3 regions of the Paenibacillus sp. FSL R5-0713 genome follow, and region 1 is predicted to be linked to each of the others. Evidence: riboswitches for the same ligand, from Rfam matches in the RefSeq annotation. Region 1 holds a riboswitch; each other region holds the start of a gene.
The links. A riboswitch is a leader RNA that binds a small molecule or an ion and turns the genes downstream of it on or off. The one in region 1 is predicted to bind cyclic di-AMP.
Positions count from the first base shown of each region.

Region 1 (4,787 bases):
AACGCTCCTTCAAGTGAATCATTGTCTACTGCAGGCATAGCCCCTTCACTCGGAGAAGCACATAGTTCCATGAAAGTACCGCAGAATGCGGCATGGTGGAAGAAATTTCTCGCTTTTGTAGGGCCAGGGTATCTCGTGGCCGTAGGTTACATGGACCCCGGCAACTGGGCAACAGATATCGCAGGCGGATCGCAGTTCGGGTATACTTTGTTATCCGTCATCTTACTCTCGAACATGATGGCCGTTGTACTTCAATCGTTGGCAGGAAAGCTTGGCATCGTCACTGGACGGGATCTGGCCCAAGCCTGCCGCGAACGCTTCAGCATGCCCGTTGTCGTCATGTTATGGATTCTGTGTGAACTGGCCATTGCAGCTACCGATCTGGCTGAGGTCATCGGTTCTGCCATCGCATTAAAGCTCTTATTTAACATTCCCATGTTGTACGGAGTTATCATCACCGCCGTTGATGTACTCCTGATTCTTGTACTGCAAAACAAAGGCTTCCGCGCCTTGGAAACACTCGTCATCGTGCTGATGGCCACCATTGCCCTCTGCTTCGGGATTGACCTGTTCCTGGCAAAACCGGATATGGGCGGTGTTCTCCATGGTTTTGTCCCAAATGTGGAGATCCTGCAGAACCCTGCCATGCTCTATATTGCCATTGGTATTATAGGAGCAACCGTGATGCCGCATAATCTGTATCTGCATTCTTCCATTGTGCAGACGCGTCAGATCGAACAGACACCACAGGGCAAAAAAGAAGCGATTCGTTATTCGACCATGGACTCTACAATCGCGCTAACACTCGCCTTGTTCATCAATGCGGCCATCCTGATTGTATCAGCTGCTGTATTCCATAGTGCCGGCATGACGCAGGTTGCCGAGATCTCCGATGCCTACCACTTGCTCACCCCCCTATTAGGGACTACAATCGCAAGTATCCTGTTCGGTGTGGCGCTGTTAGCATCAGGCCAGAATTCTACCCTTACAGGTACACTCGCAGGGCAGATTGTTATGGAAGGTTTCCTCAACATTCGGATTCCGGCTTGGCTGCGCAGACTGGTCACACGTCTGATCGCCATCATCCCGGCAGTAATTGTCACAGCAATTGCAGGAGAACACGGCACAGAAGAACTGCTCATTTTGAGTCAGGTTGTACTGTCTCTTCAATTACCTTTTGCGGTAATCCCTCTGGTCATGTTCACGAGTGATAAAAAAAGCATGGGTGCATTCGCTAACAAATTGTGGCTCAAAATCATCTCATGGGTCATTGCCGCAATTATCGTTGTGCTGAATGTATATCTGATCATTCAGACGATCCGGTTATTCTAATCTCGTCATATCGACTAAACATCAAAAAGGCTGATCAACTCCGGTATTCAATACCAAGTTGATCAGCCTTTATTATTGCAGTACAGCGAGGTGTTTCTTTTTGTAGTAAAACTCCGAGCTCTAACAAATAATCATCTATTCCTGATCCGGCACCAGTAAAGGCAGGAGTTCATCCAATGAATCCACAGTCCAATCCGCACGTTCGTCATCCGATCGGTCTGGCTGGAATCTTCCGTACCCCTGCATAATTCGAATCGTACGCATGCCCAGCTTCCGGGCAGGAATGATATCGTTATCAATCCGATCCCCGATCATGACGGCTTCCTCCGGTGCACAACCCGCCTGTTTCAGGGCTACAGCGTACAGCTCTGGATCTGGCTTGGACACCCCTTCTTCAGCCGAGCATGCCAGAACATCAACATACTTTCGCAGTCCGTAACTCTCCAGTCTTTCTTCCGTTCCAGGACTCTGATTGGCGATAATGCCAATGCGATAATACCGCGACAACTGCTGAAGAACGGAATCCGCTGAAGGAAAAGGTCGTTCAAGATCTTTTTTAAACTTCAGCTTGTCCTGAATCTGTTTCTGATGTCCTTCATCTTCAATGAATGTGCGAATTGCCACTCTCATGGGCCATTGTTCATATTTCTGATAACAGTTCGCGAACAATTCACGTACCGCCTCAATCTTCACCGGATACCCCAAAGCACCGGCTTCGCGAACGAACTGTCCGATAATATCATCAACGGGGTCCCATTCATCCACTAGCGTATCTCCAACATCAAAAAACAACCACTTCAATCCACCCACATCCGGCACGCCAATTCCTCCTTGTAAGCCACAGGCAATCTAAAAGTTCGTGTTCAAAAAGTCTGGTTTTCAGTATCGAGAAGATGGAATGAAGCTAGAAATGGAGTAGCGGAGCGTAGGGAAAACTACGTGAGCAACGGACATTTCGGCTGAATTTCATATTCGATGCTGATGATGCCGCTAGGCATCCTTCGTAATCAAAAGCGGACTTTTTGAACTACCTTTAAAACCATAAAAAAGAAGACTCACCATCATGCACGAGTCTCCTCAAATTTCCGTTTATCGATACATTCAATTATAACAGGCACCTTACACCTGAGCAATCTCAAGCTATGACATTACCCATTGAGGAGAAAGCCGACTTCCCCATTGAGTGAATATACAATCCGGTCTGCACCCATTCCCCGATAGATCCCCTTCGGATGGCTTTGCTCCGTAATGACGCATAGGGATTTTGATGTCCACGATCGACAGATCTGTAAATAACGACAGGTCAGATTCAGGCTGTTCTCGAAAATAAACACGTTACCAACGCTTGCCTGCGGCAAAAACCATTTTTGAGCTGCAGCCGTATTCATGCGAATGACATGTTCTACTCCGATTCTACGGAGTCTGCGCTCTTCCCCTGCACTGTTGGTTAGAACGGCAAACGGCATTTTTTTGTACATCAGCAATTTGATAAATTTGCGTCCTGCTTCATTAGGAGCAGTCACTAAGATCATCTCAGTATCCATCATTCGTTCCTCCCTTGGCGTGAAAAGACAACAAAAAAGAAGCGTGGGGGACCAAGGCCTCCCGAACGCTTCTTAAAGAATCCATGGCGAAAACGCCATGAACCAGCGTACGGCTTGTTGCCTCTCCCTTTAACGCTTACGAGGTTAGCTGACGGATTCGGGCGCGAGAGTCGCCCTATTTCCGGCTGTCACCGGAAAATTCACCCCTTGAATGCCTACTGTCCTGGACAGCGCATTCCGTTGGTTCCCCCGTTTCCCATTCATGAATGAATGGAAACTCAGCGATTAAAACATCGTTCGTATATCTTAAGTTAAGATCGAGCGATATTATCGTTTGTTTCGTTTTTCAGGTACAATTTAGTTTTAAATTGAAATTACGATATGAATCATACACCCGTGCCATGGCAGTGTAAAGTCCGGACAGATCACCGAATCGGCAGATTTTCGCCATTATTCATATATAATAACGCTTACAATACGGTTATACGCTATCCACCTCGTCAAGGCTATCTAATTCTCACTCTGGCGTAAATCACTTCGCAATTCATTCACGCATTCTGCACAACTTGCCAGTTTTGATTCTTTTAACATCATATTAGTTTTGCATTATTTAATTGTAACCAATATAATGAAAGGTATCAGATGATATCATGGAGGCGATTGAGATGACAGTCTACGATTACAAAGTGAATACCCTTCGCGGTCAAGAAGTTGAAATGTCCGACTACCGTGATAAAGTGTTACTGATTGTGAATACGGCAAGCTCATGCGGACTTACACCTCAATTCAAAGGTCTGCAAGAACTGCAAGACAAGTTCCAGGATGCGCCATTTGAAGTCCTTGGATTTCCAAGCAACCAGTTTGCCCAGGAAAAAGGTTCTTCCGACGATATCGCGGAGTTCTGTCAGATGAATTATGGCGTGAGCTTCCCTATGTTTGAGAAAATTGATGTGAATGGCTCAAGTGCTCACCCGCTCTTCCAACACCTTAGCAAAGAAGCACCCGGCCTGCTCGGCTCCAAAGCAATCAAATGGAATTTCACCAAATTCCTTGTGGATCAGAACGGACAGGTAGTTAAACGTTATGCTCCCAAAACAACACCTGACAAGATTGAAGAAGATATCAAGAACTTACTGCAAAAATAGTACATCGGCCACCCTTAGCCGGAAGGTAGAGCACCATTACCCCCGGTAATGGATGGCCTTTTTTCAACTTCTGGTACCAGACTGTTCAAAAAGGCAAAAAAAGAAGCTTTCCATTAATGGAAAGCTTCTTCTTCATCGTTCATATGATGCGGTCGAGAGGACTCGAACCTCCACGGGCATACGCCCACTACCCCCTCAAGATAGCGTGTCTGCCATTCCACCACGACCGCATGTCGTAAATAATCGGCAACAGAATTGATTATACAGGGTTCTGAAATAAAAGTAAAGTATTTTTTAAACCTTCTTTTTTAGCTAGGCATTTTCCTCAAAAAACGCATATTCTCGTCATGTTTACCCATGAAGTGCATATTATTAGATTTGATCCCCTCTTTTTCGGTAAGAGCCGATCTTGTTGATTCATTTATATATAGTCCTTTCTTATATATAGTCCTCCCTGCACTTCGTCACATAAATAACATAATAAGTTATATAAAATGACACAAATATTAAATATCAGAATCTATTCATTAAATTTAACGGATACTATTGACAAAAAGCGGACGTTTATGGGATGATAACTATCATATAATTCGGATTTTCAAACATAAAGTTAGCAAAAAGGAATATAAATGTCATTTAACATGACATTTAACGAACACAGGAGGCGAATGATTGTGAACCGTGGGAATAAGCTGCTCGATTATGTCAAACTGCTTGATTCCTCTATTCAGGTTGGAGGGTTTACCCATTCCTTCGGCATGGATAT
Region 1 is NZ_CP150229.1:1,593,114-1,597,900, reverse strand. It holds gene MKZ12_RS07005 (Nramp family divalent metal transporter) at 1-1,332, shown strand, start outside; gene MKZ12_RS07000 (HAD family hydrolase) at 1,468-2,151, opposite strand; gene MKZ12_RS06995 (hypothetical protein) at 2,481-2,879, opposite strand; cyclic di-AMP (ydaO/yuaA leader) riboswitch at 2,995-3,170, opposite strand; gene MKZ12_RS06990 (glutathione peroxidase) at 3,542-4,021, shown strand; tRNA gene MKZ12_RS06985 (tRNA-Leu) at 4,169-4,251, opposite strand; gene MKZ12_RS06980 (urease accessory UreF family protein) at 4,696-4,787, shown strand, end outside.

Region 2 (4,787 bases), 1.6 Mb from region 1:
GTGTGCTTCATCGGGAATCTCAACTGGTGGTTGCTCACGCACCTTCAGCTTAATGACAGCTGATTCCACATTAGGTTGGGGAATGAAGACCGTCGGTGGCACAATACACACAAGCTCAGGAATACTGTAGTACTGAACTGCGATGCTCAGACTGCCGTAGTCTTTCGATCCCGGTGCAGCAGCCATGCGTTCAGCCACTTCTTTTTGGATCATGACAACAATGCTGTCCACTGGCAGCTTCTCTTCCAACAGTTTCATCATAATTGGAGTCGTTACATAATAAGGCAGGTTAGCCACAACACTGACTTTGTCCACCGATGCAAAATCGCTTTGGAACAGTTCAGCCAGATCAAGCTTCAGCACATCACCATGATGCACACGTACATTCGGATAAGGCTGCATCACTTCTCCCAGAATGGGAATCAAGCGCTGATCAATCTCTACGGCTGTGACAGGACCCGCTACCCGGGCCAATCGTTCCGTAAGGGCTCCAATACCCGGTCCGATCTCTAAAGCGCCCTTGGACTCGTCCAAATCGGCTGCATTAACAATTTTGTTCAGTATATTTTGATCGATCAAAAAGTTCTGACCTAGACTTTTCTTAAATGAGAATCCGTGTCTTTGAATAATTTCTTTGGTTCGCTTGGGCGTTGCAATTTCTATCGTCTCTTCCATATCCTTCATATGCTCACAATCCTTCACGTTCAATTTGCGCTAATGCTGTAGAGAACTCTTCCCGTGTAATCTGAAATACACCGAGACGTTTGTGGAACTGCTTACCGTTACAATATCCGATACCCAGCAGATTGCCCATCTCCATGCGACGTGCAGCAGCCTGCGGATGCACAATAAGTCCTGCCGCGATCAGGTCCTCCCAATCGATCAGGCTAGGAGCGCCTTCGTATGAAGTATGTACGCGTGCAAGAGCATGACGGATCGCCTCCGGTGAGGCATTCTCCACCCCAATATCCCCTTTGCGTGTGGCATCGGCTTCCGGAATGAAAGCATGTTTGCAGCCAGGCACCTTATTCGCAATGATTTTACGAATGCGTTCGCCGGCATGATCCGGATCTGTCAGTACAATGACTCCCCGTCTCTCCTGAGCAAGCGCAATCCGCTTCAGAATGCGTTGGTTAATGGCTGATCCACCTGTTTCTATGGTATCGGCTTCCACGGCCCGACGGATGGCTACCGTATCATCACGGCCTTCCACCACAATGACTTCTTTTATCATGTTCCATTTCTTCCTTTCTAACGCAAAAAGAAGAGGAATATCCTCTTCTCTGCCAAACGGCGGGGGAGACTGAATTCAGACCCCTCCGCCGCATATTCCGCATGAATTATTCATGCAACTATTTTATAGCATTCCCATTTCAAAGTAAAACGATTTTAGTTCGCTTCCGGCTTCACCGGACCGATCACGTAGACCGTCTTGCCTTTCTTGCGTCCAAAATTCAGGGCATGCTTCACACTGTCATAATATACGTCAATTTTGTTGCCTTTAATGGCACCGCCTGTATCTTCCGCACGACGGAATCCCAGACCTTCGATATATACCCACCAGCCAATTGGAATGACTTTGGGATCAACCGCAATGGTGCGTCCTTCCGTTACACGAGTACCGGAAGCTGTTTTGGTTCCAATGCCAGGCTCTTCGGAAGAGTAGGCAGTCATGGATACATTCTTAAGTACTTTGGAGTATTTAAAAGAAGTCCCGGATACGGTAATCACTTTGCTGCCCGAGGCAGATGTTTTCTTCGAGTTCGTTGTTGTAGCCTTCTTCGTTGTTGAAGTTTGAGCTGATACGGTCTGAATCTCTGGTTTTTTCACAACAGGTTTTGCTTTGGTGCCGACAGCAATCACTTTATCTACACGATTATTCGCGACAGATTTGCCGACCATTTTTTTGGAGACCAATTCTCCATCCTGAAATACCTTTTCGATGTGCTGTACAAGTGTGCCTTCTTTGCCGTTCACAACGACACGGTTATCCCCTTTGTACAAGCTAGGGTCAGCCGTTTTAATTACTTTGTAAGCGATTGGTTGTTCTACATCCACTGTACGCTTTGTTACGCGCACTACACGGATCTTCATATCTGCTTTGATCGCAGTTCCAAGCGCCGGATACACCTTATCATTACTTTCAACTTGAATACCTGATTTTTGAATTGCATCTTCTACGGATGAATCCGTTGTATACAGAGTCTTGGTGTCTCCGTCTGCCGTAATGTTAACTGGAACGGCCCGCTCAATAACGATTCGGTCTCCATCTGTAATCGCCCCGTTCATGGACATGGATACCTTGTCGTGAGGGCTGACTGTGATCGACTGCTCCTCCAGCATTTCCTGAAGCATTCCTGTACGAGTCTCTACCACCTGAGCTTTGCCATCAATAACCAGTGAAATTTGTTTCCCGGCCTGACCGTAAACGACTAACAAGATCATGATTGTAAGCGCAATTGAGAAAATCGCGATCAATGCCATTTGACGCATGTTCTCATGCTTCCACCGCAACGCGAAAGACTTACTGGATGATCGTGACTCATGGGTCTCTTCTGGTTGGAATGTGCCCACTTCTCCGTCCTCCTTCATAGCCTCGCCGTCTAAAGTAACGCATGATGTCTTTGACGTGACTATACCAAATTTTCTACAGAACACAGATCGGACCAACTGATCGGTTCTGCACCATGAATCAATCTTCGCAACATGATGTCATCCTCCTGAATACCTACCGTATGATGACAACATTTCTTTTATTCAAAAACAAAAAAGCCAAAGAAAGAGTGTAAGAGGAACTCTTTCGTGGCTTCCGAATGATTTTGAATATCGGAAATTCATGCACGAGGTTGCCTCTCTTTTTCCGCTTGCGAGGTTAGCTGTCGGGTTCGGGCGAAAGAGAGCCGCCCTATCTTGGGTCACCCGCTCATGGCGGACGCCCTTGAATTCACCCCGAGACCCAAAGAAGAAATCAAATACGGCTTCGCAGTTCCCTTCGCTGCTTTTGGGTCAGCGAACGTTGCGCATCGGCCAAATACACCGATGTTTAAGCCCTATTGGTTCCCCCGCTCTCCGTTAACGGAGACTCAGCGAGACTGATTCATGAAAGTAATGTTGTTTCATCGGAAAGTGTCCCTTTGTTCATCCCCCGAACATCTGTCCAATTTTCCGCACAACAATTCACTGAAAAGATGATATCCTGTTTTGATGCATGTTGTAAAGCGTTGATCAAGTACGTTTTTCTGAATATTTGGTTAAAATATTGTAATATTCTTGATTTATTTGGATCAAAGGGCAAATTAACTCCCCTTACCTGCCTTTTTCACCTCATTTGCTCGTTTTTTTAACGAATTCCAAATCGTTCCATGGCATTTTTGGTGGTTATTGCAGCAATTTCCTCCACCGAAATGCCTTTAATTTCCGCAGCTGCCTCTGCAACCAGACGTACATGCGCTGTCTCATTTCGTTTCCCGCGATAAGGGTGAGGTGTCAAATACGGAGCATCGGTTTCAATGAAAAATCGGTCCATCGGAACCTTCGCCAGCACCTCTTTGGGTTGCTTTGCGTTTTTGAATGTAATCGGTCCTCCGAAGGAGAGATGGAAACCCATATCGAGACAACTTTTTGCTGTTTCCCAGCTGCCCGAGAACGAATGCATCACACCACCAACTTCACTCGCCTTCTCTTCACGCAAAATTCTTATGATATCCTCATGTGCATCCCGATTATGGATGACAATCGGCATGTTCACTTCACGCGCTAAGGCAATTTGTTGTCGTAATACGCGATGCTGTATTTCCTTCGGTGAAGTATCCCAGTGATAATCCAATCCAATCTCACCGATTGCCACCACTTTTTCATGCTTGCATAAAGATGCAATCCACTCCAAATCCCCTTCCTGCATTGTGATCGCATCTACGGGATGCCAACCTACAGCTGCATATATAAAGTCATACGTTTCAGCGAGTTTCATTGTCGTTGGAATTGTCTCCCGGTTAAAGCCAATGTTGATCATGCGACCAACTCCTGCATCCACAGCACGCTGAATCATGTCCTCGCGGTCCTCGTCGAATTGTGGTGCATCCAGATGTGTATGTGTGTCGAACAGCATCATGTCTGTATCTCCCTTCATGTCGAAATAACGACTATCTTCTTTTGAAAATTTAATTGGTGAAATTCAAATTTTTCAATGACTCATACATAAAACATTTTGGGCAATCTGTATATTACATCATTACGTTTGTTTCTTCACAACTACAATATATAGAAGATATAAGGATATTCTGATCTACATATTGCTGATTGTGCTAACTTTGCCTACTTGCATTTACAAAATTATGTCGATCTACATATACTCCCCATTAAAGCAGATTACTGTATCATGAAAAATAGCTCTTTTTGAAAGTCTTTTGATATCTAAATTCTTCATTGGATTATACCCACACGATTACAAGAAATAGGGGCGTATATGTGACGGTAATTCATGAATAATCGCATCCACCTTGTTTTGCGGGTAATACAAATGATGTTTCCCCCGGTGAAGCCCGCTGATGGAACGGACAATGTCAGATACTTCTGACAACTCACGTAAATTGTCCTGTCGATCCAGAAGAAGAATCTGCTTATCCGTGGATTCATCCGGACGAAAAACATCATACGGATTATCGGAAGGAAAATCAATTTCAAGATCATATTCGGGATCAAGGCCTGCCTGTACAAAAGCTTCCCGAATCTCTTCTATTATTGTCAAGTCGACCTGTTCAAGCTCTACATACTTATATAACTTGCGA
Region 2 is NZ_CP150229.1:31,240-36,026, reverse strand. It holds gene rsmA (16S rRNA (adenine(1518)-N(6)/adenine(1519)-N(6))-dimethyltransferase RsmA) at 1-684, opposite strand, end outside; gene rnmV (ribonuclease M5) at 689-1,234, opposite strand; gene MKZ12_RS00150 (ubiquitin-like domain-containing protein) at 1,390-2,574, opposite strand; cyclic di-AMP (ydaO/yuaA leader) riboswitch at 2,846-3,099, opposite strand; gene MKZ12_RS00145 (TatD family hydrolase) at 3,341-4,111, opposite strand; gene MKZ12_RS00140 (HD domain-containing protein) at 4,445-4,787, opposite strand, start outside.
Region 2: linked by a shared signal. The riboswitch ahead of MKZ12_RS00150 (ubiquitin-like domain-containing protein) and the one ahead of MKZ12_RS06995 (hypothetical protein) in region 1 are both predicted to bind cyclic di-AMP.

Region 3 (4,787 bases), 2.3 Mb from region 1:
ATAATAGCGTTGATGTTAGACATGGTTAGATCACGTAAACGTTTGAAAATGGACATTATGTTATTCCTCCTAGTCGATATTACATCGTATATAAACATACATACGTAACAATCTACAACTCGTTTCAATTTTAGCAAATAAAATTAAAACATGCGATTGCTCTTTATATTAGGAAGATCGTTTATCCTTGCTCAGATGATCCTCCATTAGCCTCTCTGCAGTCTGCACGATTTCATCGATCTGCATCCGTGTAATGGAATCAAAATGGATACCCATAATTACCGTAACGGTCATTTTTAATTGTTGGGCAGCCTTTCGGGCAAGCCGCTCACACAGTTCTTGTTCCTTATGTCCCGGAATATGGACTGTCGTGCCGCTGACCCGCTCATCTTCCACATAGAACGTGGCTACAGCGCCAATATGAGCTTTTCCTCCAGTAACGAGAAAAACCTTATCCTCTCCTGCTTCAATCACCTGTAAACGTATCGATTTCAAATCATATGTACTCATGGCTATTCCACCGCTCCTTTTCTATATGTTATATATGGAGGAATTATGGCTGTCATGAGTTAAATCAGCAATGAAACTTCTCACACTGCGCATATTTTCTCAAGTCCACGGGCATACCATAGAGAACGTCATTTTGGAAAAGGAGGCTGTTATTATGCGCGTACGCCTCATTATGCTGATGGTTATCGTTGTTTTTCTCGGCGGATATCAAGCACCACCAGCTTCATCACGGGATGCTTCAGACCCGCCAAGTGAATCGGTATCCAATACTGATTCCGTGGAAGAAGAACAATTAACATTGGGACAGTTACGTCAGAAATATGCCGATACGTTCAAAACTAATGGTCCTTCAACCAAGCAGGTTGCGTTGACATTTGATGATGTGCCCGATCCACGGTTTACTCCGCAGGTGTTGGATCTGTTGAAAAAGTATAAAGTCAGAGCTACGTTTTTCATCGTTGGTAGTCGTGCTGAGAAGCACCCCGATTTGGTAAAAAGGATTGTTAAGGAAGGGCACATCGTTGGCAATCACAGCTACAATCATCCGGAGTTCAGTAAGCTGTCGATGAATGCCTTCCGCAAACAAATTTTACATACCGGGGATATCATTCGCCATTTGGCGGGATATACGCCCAAGATGATTCGACCTCCGTATGGAGACATTAATGAAGAACAGCTGCAATGGGCTGCCAGACAACATTATAGTATTGTGAACTGGAACGTTGACTCTCTGGACTGGAAAGGTCTTTCCAAGGAAAAGGTGAAAGATAACATCCTGTCTGCTGTAAAACCTGGCTCCATCGTTCTACAACATGCAGGAGGCGGTGTTGGATCGAATCTGAATGGCACGATTGAGGCTTTGCCTGAAATTATTGAGGAACTGCGTAACCGGGGATATGAACTGGTCACCTTGGACGAAATGCTGGGATTACCGAAGGCGAAAGAATAGAATAACCGTGTTAGGTAATCATGGAAATATTAAAAGGGTGCTGTTCAATCGCAAGTTAGCGACTGGCAGACACCCTGTTTGAATTCAGTTTAAATGTAATTTACGCTCTACTTCAGAATGTACAACTCGATATCCTGAAAACCAAATGTGCTTACCGATTGTTTGCTACCAGGGATAAAGATATCAATCCGGTGACCCTTGATTGCACCGCCCACATCACGTGCTGTAGCCACAAAAGCCTGTTTTGGCAAGCCTGGATGGCTGTGACCCGTTACCAGTACTTTGGTTCCAAGTGGAATGACACTAGGATCTACTGCAATCGTACCCAGTTCAAGGTCATTTCCGAAATAATCGACGGCACCCCATCCTCCATTTTCAGACGGATCTGCAGAGTACGCTGTTGCTTTCACGTTCACAGTTTTACTGTAATCAAATGTTTTACCCCACGCTTGAACCACTTTGTTATCTGTGTTAACGTCCAAGCTTGCTGTGGTAACCGTTTTGGCTTGGGTCTTGCTCTCCGTCGCCGCGGCTGCTACATTGTTTGCCTTACCGGGAATCGTAATTTTCAAACCACCATAAATGTTGTAAGGCGAAATGTCATTGTTTGCTTTAACTAATGTGTTCATTGATACTCCGTATTGTTTCGATAAGGTGTAGAAGGTATCTCCCTCTTTGGCCACATGAACTGAATCGGCGTGAGCCGGAACGGCTTGTATGAGCATTGCTGTTGTCATTAATGCTACTGCTGTTTTGGCTATACGTTTCTTGTTAATCATGGTCTTCCTCCCTCATTGTGCCTGCGAAGTTAGTTGTCGGATTCGGATGAGGAGCCCACCCTATAGGTCCATCATTACATTTGAAACGATATGTACCCCTAATTCACCCCAAGCAGTGTGCTGTAGATCTTCCCCCTGCACTATCTGCATCGTTACATCCCCCGCACTCCCTGTCCGGAAGTTTCGGCAGAGTTCAATATATCACAATTTTGTAACCTGAACTTGTAGTAATTCTTACCAAATGGATTCAACATGTATAAGCACGTGTAAGAATATTGAATACACTAAAAGTGTTTGGGCCAGATATCCGCTATATATTTGGTAACAGAATAGTTACTTTTTGAATCCCATATGTAATTATTTTCAACAAAAAAATAGCGTTACCGACTCGAAGTCAGTAACGCTATTTAATCAATTCATTTAGAGTACTTTCGCAAGGAAGTCACGTGTACGTGAATTTTTCGGTGCTCCAAACACCTCATCAGGTGTTCCCTCTTCCACAATAACCCCGCCATCCATGAACAGGATACGGTCTCCCACTTCACGTGCAAACCCCATCTCATGCGTTACGATGACCATGGTCATCCCACCTTCTGCAAGACGTTTCATGACATCCAGCACTTCGCCGACCATCTCGGGGTCCAGTGCCGAGGTAGGCTCGTCAAACAGCATGACATGCGGCTGCATGGCCAGTGCTCTAGCAATGGCGATCCGCTGCTTCTGTCCACCGGACAGCTGATTCGGGAATACATCTTTTTTATCGTACAAGCCCACGGTGTTAAGCAGATCAGCAGCAATTTTTTCCGCTTCCAGCGTGGATTGTTTCTTTACTTTGATCGGAGCGATTGTGATGTTTTGTTCTACCGTTTTGTGTGGGAACAGGTTGAAATGCTGAAACACCATTCCCATTTTCTCACGAGTTGCGTTAATGTTGTGCTTGGGGTCTGTGATTGACACGCCTTCAAAATCAATCTCTCCCGAGGTAGGTTGTTCCAGCAGGTTCAGACAACGCAAGAATGTACTTTTCCCCGAACCGGAAGGACCGATGACCACGACAACCTCACCTTTGCCAATCGTCACGTTAATGCCCTTAAGCACATCGTTATTTCCATAAGATTTGTGTAATTGTCTAACGTCTATCACTTGCACTCAACTTCCTTTCCAGTCGTCCCAGCAGCTTGGACAAAATGAACGTCATTACAAAGTAGATGGCTGCTGCAATCAAAAATGGACTCAAGCCTTGGTACGTAATGTTTTTGACCACACTTGCCTGATACATAATGTCCACCATACCGATAACGGAGATAATGGAGGATTCTTTGATGATGGTTATGAATTCATTACCGATCGCCGGTAATACAGCTTTGAAGGCTTGCGGTAAAATAATATAACGCATTGCTGCCCCTCTACCCATTCCCAGGGAACGAGCTGCTTCCAACTGACCCCGATCCACACCTTGAATACCTGCACGGAAAATCTCTGCCAGATAAGCACCACTATTAATTGAAAGTGTAATGATACCTGCCTGAAGTGCAGTGAAGTTAATGCCAAAGCTTAGGGAAAAACCATAGTAAATGATCATTAATTGTACCAGCATTGGTGTACCACGGATCACTTCAACGTAAGCAGTACCGATCCACCGCAAAATTGCAGCGTCATGCAAACGGAACAAACAGATGATCAATCCAATAATTACCCCGAAGATAACCCCAAGTGCAGACAACAGAAGTGTGTAGCCTATACCTGTAGCATAGAAACTTTTGTACTGCCAGAATACTTGGAAAATATTTTGTGATTTGTTTGCTTTGTCCGCCATCATGAGGCTGGCGTCCGTCACCATCTGATTGATTTTATCTTCGCTTTTCAATCGCTCCAGTGTTCCATTTACGGCTGCTAGCAGCTCGGTATTGCCTTTACGAATCCCGATTGCCGCTTCTGCTTGCTCTTCGTCCGGAACAGCAGCAGCAAGTCCAATGATATCGTCCAGATAACCTGCAGCCACGGTATCTTCTACGATTGCCGCGTCAATACGTTTGGTTTGCAGTTGAAGCACGATATCCGAGATTTTATCAAGCGCAGTAAGCTTCGCTCCTGGAATACTCTGTCCGATCGTTTCCTGAATGGAGCCTTTCTGAACGCCAATCTTCGCATTTTCAAGTTCGGTCATGGTTGGATATTTGTCTTTATCCACATTGCGAACCATGATCACTTGTTTTGATTTATAGTAGGTGTCGGAAAAATCGATACTTTTCTTCCGCTCATCCGTCGGCGTCATACCTGAAATCACCAGATCAACACGCCCGCTCTGCAATGAAGGCAGAAGACCGTCGAAGCCCATATCCTCAATCACAAGCTCAGCGCCAAGATCTTTGGCAATCTCTTTGGCGATCTCAATATCAAAACCAACGATTTCATCTTTACCATTAATCACTTTATGGAATTCATATGGTGCAAAATCGGCACTTGTACCGAGCACCAGCTTTTTACTGCTTGAATTATCTGTAGTTCCACTTGCCAATGCCACAGGAACGGCAGTCGTCAGCAGAATA
Region 3 is NZ_CP150229.1:3,928,367-3,933,153, forward strand. It holds gene MKZ12_RS17385 (PspA/IM30 family protein) at 1-56, opposite strand, end outside; gene MKZ12_RS17390 (hypothetical protein) at 169-510, opposite strand; gene MKZ12_RS17395 (polysaccharide deacetylase family protein) at 665-1,459, shown strand; gene MKZ12_RS17400 (3D domain-containing protein) at 1,567-2,238, opposite strand; cyclic di-AMP (ydaO/yuaA leader) riboswitch at 2,241-2,437, opposite strand; gene MKZ12_RS17405 (amino acid ABC transporter ATP-binding protein) at 2,659-3,381, opposite strand; gene MKZ12_RS17410 (ABC transporter substrate-binding protein/permease) at 3,368-4,787, opposite strand, start outside.
Region 3: linked by a shared signal. The riboswitch ahead of MKZ12_RS17400 (3D domain-containing protein) and the one ahead of MKZ12_RS06995 (hypothetical protein) in region 1 are both predicted to bind cyclic di-AMP.